DNA from 2 places in the Brevundimonas sp. ALps5 genome. Region 2 is predicted to be linked to the other one. Evidence: predicted binding sites of a transcription regulator. Region 2 holds the regulator's gene; the other holds the start of a gene.

Region 1 (7,402 bases), 1.2 Mb from region 2:
TCCTGCTGGACTGGAACATGCCGGTCATGGACGGCCTGACCTTCCTGCGCCGCCTGCGCGCCCAGCCCAACGGCTCGGCGCCCAAGGTCCTGTTCTGCACCATCGAGACGGCGCCCGAGCGCATCGCCGAGGGCCTGGCCGCCGGCGCCGACGACTATGTAATGAAGCCGTTCGACGGCGAGATCCTGCAATCCAAACTGGCGGAGGTGGGGGCCGTCTGACGACGTCTTCTTTACGCCCATGACCCAGGACGATTTCGACCGCCTCCAGACGTTGCTGGCCTCCAGGGCCGGCTTCCGCCTGACGCGCGACCGGATTCATCTGGCCGAACACCGGCTGGCGCCGATCGCCCGCCGCGAGGGCTTCGACAGCGTCGACGATCTGCTGGCCGCGCTGTGGGCCAAGCCCGTCGCCTCCCTCGGATGGGCGGTCATCGAGGCCCTGCTGAACGCCGAGACCTGGTTCCGCCGCGACCGGGCGCCGTTCGACACCTTCAGCCGCGAACTCCTGCCCGCCATCGGCCGGGTGCGCGAAAACGGGCTGGTGCGCGTCTGGTCGGCCGGCTGCTCCAACGGCCAGGAGGCCTGGTCCCTGGCCATGGGCGGGCTGGAAGCCCAGGCCAATGTCGAGATCGTCGCCACCGACCTGTCACAGCGCGCCATCGAGCGCGCCCGGGCCGGCAGCTACACCACCTTCGAGATCCAGCGCGGTCTGTCGGCCTCGACCATGCTGCGCTGGTTCGAGCCGTCGGACGAGCAATGGGCCGCGCGCGAAGAGCTGCGTCGGGTCGTCCAGTTCGAGCGCGCCAATCTGCTGGACGAGCCGGTCGCCGGCACGCCGCGCTACGACGTCATCTTCTGCCGCAACGTGCTCTGCGACATGGACCCGGCCAAGCGCGGCATGGTCATCGAGGGGCTGGAGCGGCGTCTGGTCGACGACGGCTGCCTGTTCCTCGGCACGGACGAGCGTCTGGACGGAGATACGGTCGCCTTCCGCCCGGTCAACGGCCGCCGGGGCCTGTTCGTGAAGGCGCCGTCGGCGCTCAGCCGCGCGGCCTGATTTCCGTTTGTCCTGACGGGCGAACCGGCTTCCCAAACCATCGTCCGCCCACCTACAGTCTCCTCTCTGATCGGAGGGGATCATCTCATGCGGCTCGCCCTGCTTCTCGGCTCGCTGGCGCTCGCGCTGTTCATCGGCGTGATCGCCCTGCAGACGCCGTCGCCCAGGGGGCCGGAGACGCCCGCCGCCGCCTTCTCCGCTACGCGCGCCATGACCGACGTGAGGGTGATCGCGGCCAGGCCCCACCCGCTGGGTTCGCCCGAGCATGAGGCGGTGCGCGGCTATCTGTTCGCGCGGATGACGGCCCTGGGGCTGAACCCGAGCCTGCACGCCGGGCCGCTGGAGGATTTCGCGAAGACGCGTCTCGCGAAGTGGGGGCTGGATCCGTCCAGGCCGGCGATCAGTCTGGTCGGCGTCCTGCCGGGCCGCGATCCGACCAAGCCCGCCGTGGTCCTGATGGCCCACTATGACAGCGTCGCCAAATCGCCCGGCGCCGCCGACGACACCGCGGGCGTGGCGGCCATTCTGGAAGCCGTGCGGGCCATCAAGGCGCGCGGTCCGGCCGAGCGCGACCTGATCGTCCTGCTGACCGACGGCGAGGAACTTGGACTGGACGGGGCGCGCAACTTCTTCACGACCCACCCCTTGCGCGGCCGCGCCGGGGCCATCGTCAATCTGGAGGCCCGGGGCGGCGGCGGACGGGCCATGATGTTCGAGACGGGTCCGGGCAACCGCCAGACCATCGACCTGTTCACCCGGGCGGCGGCCAAGGCGGACGGCGGGGCGACCAGCAACTCGCTGGCGGTCCTGATCTACAGCCTGATGCCGAACGGCACCGACTTCACCGTACCGCGCAAACAGGGGCTGCCCGGGATCAACCTGGCCTTCATCGGCCGGCCGTCGCAGTACCATTCCCCGACCTCGACGCCGGACGCCCTGGATCAGGGCAGCGTCCAGCACATCGGCTCACAGGCGCTGGAGGCGACCGACGCCCTGCTGCGCGCCCCCGCCCTGCCCAAGGCGACGGAGAGCCGGGTCTATGCCGACGTCCTCGACCACCTGATCCTCGCCCACGCCCCGGCGACGGGCTGGGTCCTGATCGCGATCACCGCGGCCCTGTTCCTGTTCGCCGTCTGGGGCGGGCGACACGCGACCGACCTTGCGTTCGCCGATATCGGACGCGGCCTGCTGGGCGGGTTGTGGTTCCTGACGACGGGTCTGGTCCTGGCCCAGGCGGTGCGGCTGCTGGCCGGGCCAATCGCCAGCCGGGTGACCTCGGCCGATACCTATTATGTCCTGTTGCGCCGCCTGCCGTGGATCGAGGGCGGAGCGGCCCTGACCGTCCTCGCCGTCGCTCTGGCGGCCCTGGCGGGGCGCGACATCGTCGGCCGCAAGGTGCTGGCGGGAGCGATCATCGTCGCGGCCGTGGCCGCCAATCTGATGGGAGGCTTCGATCCCATCGTGACCGGGGCCTCCGTCGTCGCCGTGGGGCTGAGCCTGTGGTCGCAGGCCGCGCCGCGCTCCGTCTGGGGCGGCTGGCTGGGCCTGATCCTGCTGATCGGCCTGATGGGGACGGCGATCCAGGCCCTGGCCCCCGAGGCCGCCTTCCTGCTGATCTGGCCGGCCCTGACCGCGGCGGCGGCGGCGGCGCTTTCGGCCCTGATCGGGGCGCGGATGGTCAGCGCGGGGTCGATGATCCCGGCCGCGATCGTCGGCGCCGTCGGCGGCGGCTGGATCGTCAGCCTGGCCCACCCCGTCTTCCTCGGCATCGGCATGGATTATCCGGCCGTGCTGGCCCTGCTCGGCCTGCTGATCCTTATGTTCGTGCGGCCTCTGGCTCCGCATCAGGTGCGCCGGGCCCTGGCCGGCTGCGCGACCGCCTGTCTGATCTTCGCCTGCGGCGTGTCGATGACCGCTCGCTTCGAGGCGCCGATGGCGGCGCCCGCCGCGGTCGCGGCCCGGTAGGGGCGCGTAACCGCAGCGCCCGCTCCGGCGAACTCACCGGCGTCACTCCGGAGCGTCGCCATGTCGTCCATCCCCGCCTTCTCTTCGCGCGCCGTGCGTCGCGGCCTCGGCCTGGTGGTCGGCGTCTCCGCGCTCGTCGCGGCCCTGGTCGCCGGTCATGTCGCCGCGACGCCGGCCGGCGCCGGCGTTCCCGCGCCCGGTCTCACCGTCGTGGAACTGTTCACCAGCCAGGGGTGCAGTTCCTGTCCGCCCGCCAACGCCAATCTGACGCGCCTTGCGGCCCGGCCCGAGATTCTTGCTCTCAGCTTCGGCGTCACCTACTGGGACCAACTCGGCTGGACCGACACCTTCGGCAGCCCGGTCTTCACGGCCCGCCAGCGCGCCTATCAGAACGGCCTGGGCAACGACAATGTCTGGACGCCACAGGTCGTGGTCGACGGTCGCGCCGATGTCGTCGGCCAGAATCTGGTCGAGATCGAACGACTGATCCGCGGCCACCGCGCCTTTACCGGCCCGACCGTGGTGTTCCGCGAAGGCGGCGTCGGGCTGGCCGGAGGCGCCGCGCCTGCCAGGCCGGCCGACGTCTGGCTCGTGCGATACGACCCCCGTGTCGTCGAGGTCCCGGTGCGGCGGGGCGAGAATGGCGGCCGGACCCTGCCGCATGTCGACGTCGTGCGCGAACTGGTGCGGCTCGGGGGCTGGAACGGCCGGACCGTGGGCTATGCCCTGCCTGCCGCGACCCGTGACGGTCTTCGAACGGCAGTCCTCGTCCAGAGCCCCGGCGGCGGCCCGATTCTGGCGGCTGCGCGTCTCTAGAGAATCGTCAGCAGCAGCACGGCGGCGACCGCCGCGCCGCCTGCAATCAGAAGGCGGTTGTGGCGATGCAGAAAGGCCGCGAGATCGCCCGAGGCGGTCGCGGCGCGATAGTCGTGTTCGTGAGGCTGATGGTGGCAGGTCATGCCGTCGTTAACGATCGGCGGCCGCCACGGTTGCGGTCAACACGCCGCCGTGATGCGTCAGAAACGGTCGCATGCCCCGAAAACGTTCCACTGATGTTCTCCGGAACGTCTTGGCAACACCCCGAAAGCGTGTTCTACATCTGTTCACAGGGAGCGGGTCCACGGCGGGTCTCTCCCAAGCATCGATGGGAATCATGGCAAGGGAGAGCGGTAAGATGGCTTCGCAGGCGGCATTGAAATTGGTGGGCAAGGAAGACGGCGACAAGCAGCGCGCCCTGGAGGCGGCGATCGCGCAGATCGATCGCGCCTTCGGCAAGGGCTCGGTGATGAAACTGGGCAAGAACGGCGTCGCCGAGGTCATCCCCTCGGTCTCGACGGGTTCGCTCGGCCTCGACATCGCGCTCGGCATCGGCGGCCTGCCGCGGGGCCGGGTGATCGAGGTCTTCGGCCCTGAATCCTCGGGCAAGACCACCCTCGCCCTGCACACGGTGGCCGAGATCCAGAAGGCGGGCGGCACCGCCGCCTTCGTCGACGCCGAACACGCGCTGGATCCTTCCTATGCCCAGAAGCTGGGCGTCAACCTCGACGAACTGCTGGTCTCCCAGCCCGATAACGGCGAACAGGCGCTGGAAATCGTCGACACCCTGGTCCGTTCTGGCGCGGTCGACATCGTGGTGGTCGACTCGGTCGCGGCGCTTACGCCCCGCGCCGAAATCGAGGGCGAGATGGGCGACAGCCTGCCGGGTCTTCAGGCCCGCCTGATGTCTCAGGCCCTGCGCAAGCTGACGGGCTCGATCAACAAGACGCAGTGCATCGTCCTGTTCATCAACCAGATCCGCCACAAGATCGGCGTCATGTACGGCTCGCCGGAAACGACGACGGGCGGCAATGCGCTGAAGTTCTACGCCTCCGTCCGTCTGGACATCCGCCGCACCGGCGCGATCAAGGACCGCGACGAGGTCACGGGCAACACCACCCGGGTCAAGGTGGTCAAGAACAAGGTCGCCCCGCCGTTCCGCGAGGTCATCTTCGACATCATGTACGGCGAGGGCATCTCCAAGCTGGGCGAGGTCATTGACCTGGGCGTCAAGGCCGGGGTGATCGAGAAGTCGGGCAGCTGGTTTTCCTATGACTCGACCCGCATCGGTCAGGGCCGCGAGAACGTCCGCGCCTTCCTCAAGGCCAACCCCGACATGGCCGATGCCATCGAGGACAAGGTCCGCAAGTCGCAGAACAAGATCGCCGAAGACCTGCTGGGCTCGCCCGAGCCTGACGAAGGCCAGGATATGGAGGGATAGAAATCCTCCCCCATCGGGGGAGGGGGACCGCGACGCGCTTGCGTCGGGGTGGAGGGGGCGTCCGGACTCGGCGGCCTCTACTCATCATCCCCACCCACACTCCCTCCGGCTGGTCCCCGCGACCCGCCGCCGACCCCGCGGGGCTCGGGCCGGAGCGAGCAAGGGCCGCCCCGCGCAAGCGAGGCGGCCCTTTTTCCTTGGCCAGCGCCGTATCAGCCGACACCGCTCGCCAATCCGCCCGCGCCTTCGGGACCTCCTCCAAACCGGGCCTCCACAATGTCCGCTATGGGTGGGAAGCGGGCTTAGCGCCGTGCAGGTGCAATCATCCGTTTGATCAAACGGAACGATACGCATTCAGACGGTAGGCCACTTCCGACGGCGAGCCGTGGACATACGCAAGGTCGATGGTGTGAACCCCGTCCGAGCCCGTGATGATTATGGAACTTGTCACCCACGAGGGCTTTCCCGGTCGTATTTCTAACGCCTCGTCGAGTTTGAACCTCCTCCAACGAAGTTGAGAAAATATACCGAAAACGTTTCCGCATATGTAAATTGCCCCTTTGCTCGTAAGTCGGACAAAAGTTGCATAGAGTGAAACAAGAAAAAAGAACGTTGCACTAGCTGCACTTATGTAAAAAACGACGTTTGCGTTTGCCGCCGAATATCGCGCGCCCTTCCAATCGGACAAAGCAGGGAAAAGGACTAGGCAGCCCGCAGCGATACATGCAGTCAAAATCCAGCTGCAGATCGCCCCCTTGTTGCTCATGCGGAACAGCCAAGTTGGTTCAGTTGGGCTTGCAGAAGACACAGGATACCCTTCTCTGGCAGCGGCACAGCCTAGCCTAACAGTCATCATGGCCAATGTCCGCAACGGGTCGGCCTGCGACCTGATCCCACGCGCGTCTTCCGGACATCCCGGATTCGCTCGACGCAGTGGCCCCCTCTTGAAACCGCCCAGCCGAAGCGCGACGCTCATCCCCGCTCCGGGGAGGGAGCGCCGTTTCCGAGGGGGAGACATGTCCAGAAGATCGCGGGCGAACACGCCCGTCGCCATCCTGCTTGCCGGTCTGGCGGGTGGGGCGGCCGATATCCTGACCGCCTTCGTCATCTATCGCCCGGCGACGCCGGTGGTGATCCTGCAGTCCGTGGCCAGCGGCTGGCTGGGCAAGGCGTCGTTCAAGGGCGGACTTCAGGCGGCGGCGTTGGGCCTCGTGTCCCACTTCGCCATCGCCATCATTTTCGCCGGCATCTTCGTCCTCGCGGCCGGTCAGGTGCCGGTGCTGCTCAAGAAGCCGCTGGTCGCCGGCCCGGTGTTCGGCGTCTGCGTCTACGGGATCATGAACGCCATCGTCGTGCCCCTGTCCAACGCGCCCGAGCGGCACGCGCCGACCGCCGTCATGCTCGGCCTCGGCCTTCTGGCCCACGTCCTGTTCGGCCTGGCCCTCGCCTTCACCGCCTCGCGGATGCTAGGCCCCAAGGCCTGAGTTTCACGCCTGCCCGGAGTTTCCCCATGGCCGCCCCCATTCAGAAGCTGGCCCAGTTCAACCTGGCCGAAACCGACGACGGCTATCTGCTGGAAATCGGCGGCGACAAGGGCGGGATGATCACCGTCGAGGCTACCGCCGAACAGCTGGACGCCATCATCGAGGCCCTCGACGCCCTCATCTCGGCCGATGACGACGCGGTCGTCGAAGACGGTGACGACGAGATCGAGGACTAGCCGCCCGCGTCCACGCCCGGCACAGTGGCCCCTCCTCCCGGAGCGCCCCCATGCCTGAAGCCTCCCCTGCCGTCGCCTCCCCCGCGACCGCCGACCTGATCGACGCCCATGAGGCGATCCTCAGCTCCTGCCCTCTGCAGTTCAGAAACCTCGGCGGCCGCGCCCGCTTTCACGGCCCGGTGCGGACGCTGAAGGTGTTCGAGGACAACGCCCTGGTGAAATCCACCCTGTCCTCGCCCGGAGAGGAGGCGGTGCTGGTGATCGATGGCGGCGGCTCCCTCAACCGGGCCCTGGTGGGCGACATCATCGCCGGTCTGGCGGTCGAAAACGGCTGGGCCGGAGTGGTGGTCAACGGCGCGATCCGTGACAGCGTCGCCATCGGCGCCCTGAACCTCGGCCTC
Region 2 (7,402 bases):
GGATAGCCGCGGTGCAGCAGCACGCCGGCGTCGCCGTCGATGTAGGTGATGGCGCTTTCGCAAGCGGCCGTCGAGGTGAAGCCGGGGTCGAAGGTGAAGGCGTCAGTGGCGCCGTACAGCTTGCGGATATCGATGACGTCGGGGCCGGTGGAACCGGTCAGAACGGGCAATTCGACGGTTTTGTCGCCGAGGGTGAGGGTCGCCGATTTGGCAGGTTCAGTCATTGTAGCCCCTTGTAAATCAGGGCCCGCGCCGGGGAGACGCCGGACCCCTTGTTGTTCGTGAACGTCACTTAGTCTGTTGCAGCGCATCATCCAAGCGCCCGAGCGATTCTTCGCGCCCCAAAGCGGCGAGAGTCTTCGCGATGTCGGGTGAAACGCCGTCTCCGGTAAGAGCGGCGCGGACGGCGGGGCCGATCTTTCCGAAGCCGACGGCCTCTTCCTCGGCGAAGACCTTGAGCTCGGTTTCGAGGGCGAAGACATCCCAGCTGGCGAACAGCTTGAGCCGGTCGCGCAGGCGGCCGATGCGTTCGCCTGATTCCCCCGCCAGCATCGGCAGGGCCTTCTCGAAGATCGTCAGGGGGCGGCGGCGCAGGACGAAGGCCGACTGGTCGGCCAGCTCATTGAGCGTCTTGGCCCGGTCCTTGAGGAACGGCATGGCGCGGGTCAGGCGCGCCTCGTCGTCCTCGGCCAGGACATGACCGCGCGCGAGGTGGAGGTCGAGGACCTGCTTGGCCAGACCGTCGTCGTCGGCCAGCCGCATCCAGTGGGCGTTGACGTGGGCCAGTTTGTCGAAGTCCAGACGAGCGGGGGCCTTGCCGATGCCGGCGAGGTCGAACCACTGTTGCGCCTGTTCGTCCGAGAACAGTTCATCGTCGCCGTGCGACCAGCCGAGGCGGGCCAGGTAGTTGCGCATGGCCTCGGGCAGATAGCCCATCTCGGCATATTCATGCACGGCCTGGGCGCCGTGGCGCTTGGACAGTTTGGCGCCGTCCGGCCCGTGGATCAGGGGAATGTGGGCGAAGACCGGGCGCGCCCAGCCGAGGGCGTCGTAGATCAACGATTGACGAGCGGCGTTGTTCAGATGGTCGTCGCCGCGGATGACGTGGGTCACGCCCATGTCGTGGTCGTCGACCACCACGGCGAGGTTGTAGGTCGGGGCGCCGTCACTGCGCAGCAGGACGAGGTCGTCGAGATCGGCGGCGTCCCAGCTGACGTCGCCCTGGACCGCGTCAGCGACCTCGACCCGGGCAGGCAGGGGACGGCGGAAACGGACGACGAAGGGCTGTTCGGCCTCCAGCCCTTCGGCGACACGGTCGCGCCAAGGCGATTCGAAGGTGCGCTTTTCAGCCTTGGCCTCGTCGCGCAGACGGCCGGTCTCCTCGGCGGAGGTGTAGTCGCGATAGGCGTGGCCGGTTTCCAGCAGGGTCTGGACAACCTCTCGGTGGCGGTCGGCGCGCGAGAACTGGAACACCGGCTCCTCGTCGGCGAACAGCTCCAGCCAGCTCAGGCCGTCGAAGATGGCCTTGACCGCCTCGTCCGTGGACCGCTCGCGATCGGTGTCCTCGACGCGGATCAGGAACTTGCCGCCGTGGCGGCGGGCGAAGAGATGGTTGAACAGCGCCGTCCGGGCCCCGCCGATATGCAGGAATCCGGTGGGCGAGGGGGCGAAGCGGGTGACGACGGGCAGGCTCATGGCGGGGGTTATAGCGCCGCGCGGCCCTGATCCTAGCCCCTCGTTGAACGACCGCGGCTGTCAGAGGAAGCCGGGACGAACGCCCGGCGTGTGCGCTGGACCGCTCCTTGATCTTGGAGTTGAATATCAGGACGCCTCACGTCATGGTTCGCTCGGCCTTCGGGCCGGGGGAAGGGCGGTTGAAGGCAGTTCCATGGGATGGGGTGAAGGATTGGCTGGCGGCCGAGGTCGGCGGCCAGGGGCTGCGCTGGCGGCTGTGGGCCCCGGTCGCGTTCGGCGGCGGCTGCGCCGTCTACTTCGGGCTGAAGACGGAGCCGCCGTTGTGGCCTCTGGTGGCCGTGGCGGGCGTGGCAGTGGCGCTTTGGCTGGGCGCGCGGGAGAGGGGGCTGCCGCGGGCGGCGACCCTGCCGCTGATGCTGCTCATGTGTCTGGCGCTGGGGCTGGCGGCGGCGAAGGTTCGCACTGAACGGGTCGCGGCGCCGATCGCGCCAGAACTGGACGCGCCGACCACGATCGAGGCCTGGGTGCTGGACGTCGACAGTCCGGGCGCGAACGGACACCGGGTGGTGGTCGCGCCGGTGTGGATCCGGGGGCTCGAGGCCGGGGCGACGCCGATCCGGCTGAGGGCCACGGTCAAGGGCGATCCGCCGCCGCCGGGAACACCCATCCGTCTGTTCGCCATCCTCAATCCGCCGCCGGCCCCGGCCAGTCCGGGCGCCTATGATTTCGGCCGCAACGCCTTCTTCGAGGGGATGGGCGGGACGGCCTTCGCCCTGTCGCCGACGCGGCCCGCCGTCCTGCCCGAGCCGCCGTGGGGGCTGCGACTGGACATGAGGATCAATGCGATCCGGTTCGGGCTCGCGCAGAAGATCGTCGACCGGCTGGGGCCGCGCACCGGCGGCGTCGCGGCGGCCATGGTGACCGGGCACGAGACCTGGATCGAGCGTGACGACCTCGACTCCATGCGGGACTCGGGCCTCGCCCACATCCTGTCGATCTCGGGTCTGCATATGGCGGTCGTGGGCGGGTTCGTCTTCTTCGCGGTGCGGCTGGCCGTGGCGGCGATCCCGTGGGTGGCGCTGAGGGTGTCGGGCAAGAAGGTGGCGGCGGTCGCGGGGCTGGTCGCGGTCGCGACCTACCTGATCATCTCGGGGGCGCCGCCACCGGCCGAGCGGGCCGCCATCACCTATTCCATCGCCTTTCTGGCCATCCTGCTGGACCGGCAGGCGATCACCATGCACGCCCTGGCCGTCGCCGCCCTGGTCGTGCTGGCGCTCCAGCCCGAGGCCATCGTGACGCCGGGCTTCCAGATGTCGTTCGCGGCGACGGCGGCGCTGGTCGCCCTGGTCGAAAGCTGGCCGGCGCGGGTCAGGGAGATTTCGGCGCCCCTGCCCATACTGATCGTACAGAGGATCGGCGGATGGATCGTGGCGGCGGTGACGGCCAGTCTGGTCGCGGGGCTGGCGACCGGACCGTTCGCCATGCAGCATTTCAACCGGACGGCGGTCTATGGGCTGGGGGCCAATCTGCTGACGTCGCCGGTGGCGGACTTCGTGATGATGCCAGCGCTGGCGCTGGGCGCGCTGCTGGAGCCCGTGGGGCTGGGCGCGCCCTTCCTGTGGGTCGCGGGCAAGGGCATCGACCTGATGCTGGCCATCGGACACTGGACAGCGGACCTGCCGGGGGCGGTCAGGACAGTGCCGAGCGCGCCGGATTATGTGCTGCCGATCGCCTTTCTCGGCGTGCTGTTCATCTGTCTGTGGAAGGGGCGGTTGAGGTGGCTGGGGCTGCCGTTAGCGGCGGCGGTGATGCTGTGGCCGAGGGCCCCGACACCCGATTTGTGGATCGGTGACGGCGGGACCAATGCGGCGTTTCACTCAGGGACGCAGGCCGTGGCGGTAAGGCCGGGGGTGCGCGAGTTCGCGGCCGACCTGTGGTCGCGGCGAAGGGGGCTGACGCTGACAGACCGGCCGGAGGAGGGCTGGGTCTGCGGGCGGTTCGCCTGTGCGCCGGACGTGCGGGATGCGGCGCCGGTGGCGTTGTGGTGGGGGACGAAGCCCCCGTCGGAGCCGGTGCTGTCAGCCCTGTGCGGGGCGGCGCCGGTCGTCAGTGTGCGGGCGGCGGTGGCAAGCATTCCAGGGGGGTGCGCGCAGACGCTGGTGCTGGACGAGGTCGACTTCAGGCGTGGCGGGGCGGTGGAGCTATGGCGCTCGGGCGCGGGCTGGAAGGCGGTGTGGACGGCGGAGGTAAGGGGGGACCGGCCGTGGAGCCCGCGAGCTGAATGAGTTTTCTTTCGTCATCCTCCGGCGAGCATAGCGAGACCGGGGGACCCAGCGGCGCCACAGGCGATCTGTTCAACCGAGGTGGTTGAAGTCAGCACCCGCGACAGGGTCGCGCTCCCGCGCGCCGCTGGGTCCCCCGGTCTGCGCCGCCAAGCGGCGGCTTGCCGGAGGATGACGATATTGAGTTAGTGATACTGACGGATCAGGCCGACCAGCTTGCCCTGGACCTCGACCTGGTCGGGGCCGAAGATGCGGGTTTCGTAGTTGCGGTTGGCGGGTTCGAGGGCGATGGACTGGCCCTTCTTGCGCAGGCGCTTGAGGGTGGCTTCCTCGCCTTCGACGAGGGCCACGACGATCTCGCCCGAGGAGGCGGTGTCGACGCGTTTGATGACCACCAGATCGCCGTTGAGGATGCCGGCCTCGATCATCGAGTCGCCCTCGATCTCGAGCATATAGTGTTCGCCGGCGCCCAGCATGGCCTCGGGCACCTGATAGCGGCCGTTGTCGCCCTGGATGGCGGCGATGGGCACGCCGGCGGCGATCTTGCCGACCAGAACCAGTTCGCGAGTGTCGTTGGCGGCTTCGGAGACCGGCGCCGAGCGTCCGCCGCCCTCGATCACCGCCGGGGTGAAGGGGGCGCGGCCGCGAATCGGACCCGTCGTCGCCTGTTCCGGCAGCTTGGTCACCTCAAGGGCGCGGGCGCGGTGGGCGAGGCGGCGGATGAAGCCGCGCTCCTCCAGGGCCGTGATCAGCCGGTGGATGCCCGACTTGGACGCCAGATCCAGCGCCTCCTTCATCTCGTCGAACGAGGGGGAGACGCCGGTCTCCTTGATGCGTTCGTGGATGAACATCAGGAGTTCGTGCTGCTTGCGCGTGAGCATGGGAGGAGCCTTCAGAACAAGACGTGAACCGTTGTCGATGTTCTGTAAGTGTTCTTCACTAATGTCAACTTAACGGTGAAGGGGTTCTGGCCTAGGCTGTCCGGATGATCCGAGCGAGCCTGAACCTGATCGGCGACGAGGACGCGGAGGCTGCTGTCGAGGCGGTGTTCGACCTTCGTTTGACGCCCGACGAACTGCAAGCCGTGCCGACCGTGGGCGCCCTCCACGACGTGCTTGTCCGGCGGTTGCCCGCGCGAGAGGGCGCCTGCGAGACCAGCATGATCTTCTACCGCCTGCGCCGGGGACTGACCGCAATGGGTATGGACGAACGGATCGCCCCCGCGACGCCCTTGCCGCCGGTTTTCCGGACGCGTTCAAAACGGGCGCTGCGGACGCTGGGCAGGATCACGAGCCTTACCCTGCCGCAGCACGAGGGCGGTATGCTGGCCCTTGCAGCCTTTCTGATCGGAGCCGGAGCGCTTCTGTGCGTTTTCGTCGGGCTCTTCGCCAGCCTTCCGGCAGTGGCCGTTACGGGCGTCGCCGCCGTGATCGCGGCCGGAGTTCTGGGCAGCCTCGACCGTGGACGACTGCCCAAGGGCCTCGACACCGTCGGCGACCTTGCACGGCGCACCGCTCCCCTGAACTTCGGACGGCTGGCCGGGCAGGGCGCGCGGGTGAGCGATGCGCTGAGCTGGAGCGTTCTGTGCGAGGTGCTAGGCGACATCGCCGAGGTCCCGGCCGATGAGATCGGTCGCGAGACCCTGATCTATCCGCCCGAGAAGGCCGTGGCCTAGTCCAGCAGGGCCCTTGTCGCAGCCTCGACGTCCGGCTGGCGCATCAGACTTTCGCCGACGAGGATGGCGCGGGCGCCGGCCATGCAGACGTCGGCGACGTCGTCGGGGGTGAAGACGCCGCTCTCGGCGACCAGAAGGGCGTTCTTCGGGGCCAGATGCGACAGGCGGGCGGTCGTGCCGAGGTCGACCTCGAAGGTGCGCAGGGACCTGTTGTTGACCCCGATCAGGTCGCCGCCGAGCGTGACGGCGCGGGCCATCTCCAGCTCGTCATGGGTCTCGATCAGGGAGTCCATGCCAAATCGGCGGGCCTCGGCCAGCAGTTCGGCGGCGAGGACGTCGTCGATCATGGCCAGGATGATCAGGATGCAGTCGGCGCCGAGCGCGCGGCTCTCGGCCACCTGCCAGGGATCGACGAGGAAGTCCTTGCGCAGGCAGGGCAGGGTGACGGCGGCCCGGGCCTGGACCAGATAGTCGTCGGCGCCCTGGAAGCTCGGACCGTCGGTCAGGACCGACAGACAGGCCGCGCCGCCGGCCTCATAGGCTTGCGCCAGCGCCGGCGGATCGAAGTCCTCGCGGATCAGGCCCTTAGAGGGGCTAGCCTTCTTGATCTCGGCGATCAGGGCGGGACGGCCGGGGGCGGCGTGCTTCTCGAGGCTGTGGCGGAAGCCGCGCGGCATGCCGGCGATCATGGCCGAGGATTCGATCTCGGACTGCGACTGGGCGGCCTTGCGGACGGCGACGTCCTCGCGCTTGTAGGCGGCGATCCTGGCCAGAACGTCTTCGCGGGGCGCGGTCATACGAGGTCTTCGATCGGCAGGGGCGTGGAGGTGATCCGCGCGAGGGCGGCGAGAGCTTCGGCGGCGTTGCCGTCATCGATGGCGGCGGCGGCGAGGGCGACGCCGGACTTGAGGTCATCGGCCTTGTCCGCGACCACGAGGGCGGCGGCGGCGTTCAGCAGGACCACGTCGCGGTAGGGGCCGGTCTGACCGGCCAGTAGGGCGCTCAGGGCCTCGGCATTGGTCTCGGCGTCGCCGCCACGCAGGGCTTCGATGTCGGCGCGGGGCAGGCCGGCGTCCTCGGGCGTGACGGTGAAGCGGCGGACGGCGCCGTCCTTCCACTCCGCGACCTCGCTGACGCCCGTGGTGGTCAGTTCGTCGAGGCCCTGACCGTGGACGGTCCAGGCGCGCGTGGCCCCCAGACGGCCGAGGACCTCGGCCAGAGGCTCGAGCAGGCGCGGATCATAGACGCCCATGACCTGACGCTTGGCCCCGGCCGGATTGGACAGGGGGCCGAGCAGGTTGAAGACGGTGCGGAAGCCGATCTCGGCGCGGACCGGGCCGACGTGGCGCATGGCGCCGTGGTAGGCGGGGGCGAAGAGGAAGGCGATGCCGGCCTCGTCCAGCGCGGCCTTCTGCTGCTCCAGCCCGGCGGTCAGGTCGACGCCGAGGACGCCGAGGACGTCGGAGGAGCCGGATTTCGAGCTCATGGCCCGGTTGCCGTGTTTGGCGACCTTCAGACCCGCGCCGGCCAGCACCAGGGCTGCGGCCGTCGAGATGTTGAAGGTGTGGGCGCCGTCGCCGCCGGTGCCGCAGGTGTCGATGACGTCGTAGTCATGGTCCAGCGTCAGGGCGGCCTTGCGCATCTCGCCTGCGAAGGCGGCGATCTCGTCCACCGTCTCGCCGCGCATGCGCAGGGCCGTGACGGCGGCGGCGACCTGGGCCGGGGTGGGCTCGCCGCGCAGACAGGCGGC

The links. The regulator LexA, encoded in region 2, represses DNA repair genes until DNA is damaged. The targets are predictions, from matches to a motif close to ATGTTCNCNANNTGTTCT.
Region 1: a site for LexA is predicted at 4,086-4,103, ahead of recA (recombinase RecA). Genes of this name have one in related genera too.

The regions. Positions count from the first base shown of each region.
Region 1 is NZ_CM178744.1:747,336-754,737, forward strand. Features, by position in the region: gene ACW172_RS03485 (response regulator) at 1-221, shown strand, start outside; gene ACW172_RS03490 (CheR family methyltransferase) at 241-1,059, shown strand; gene ACW172_RS03495 (M20/M25/M40 family metallo-hydrolase) at 1,147-3,024, shown strand; gene ACW172_RS03500 (DUF1223 domain-containing protein) at 3,085-3,840, shown strand; gene ACW172_RS03505 (hypothetical protein) at 3,837-3,983, opposite strand; gene recA (recombinase RecA) at 4,199-5,281, shown strand; gene ACW172_RS03515 (hypothetical protein) at 6,298-6,765, shown strand; gene ACW172_RS03520 (hypothetical protein) at 6,792-7,001, shown strand; gene rraA (ribonuclease E activity regulator RraA) at 7,052-7,402, shown strand, end outside.
Region 2 is NZ_CM178744.1:3,734,696-3,742,097, forward strand. Features, by position in the region: gene gltA (citrate synthase) at 1-224, opposite strand, end outside; gene gltX (glutamate--tRNA ligase) at 289-1,695, opposite strand; gene ACW172_RS17860 (ComEC/Rec2 family competence protein) at 1,875-3,980, shown strand; gene lexA (transcriptional repressor LexA) at 4,163-4,858, opposite strand; gene ACW172_RS17870 (hypothetical protein) at 4,963-5,652, shown strand; gene trpC (indole-3-glycerol phosphate synthase TrpC) at 5,649-6,449, opposite strand; gene trpD (anthranilate phosphoribosyltransferase) at 6,446-7,402, opposite strand, start outside.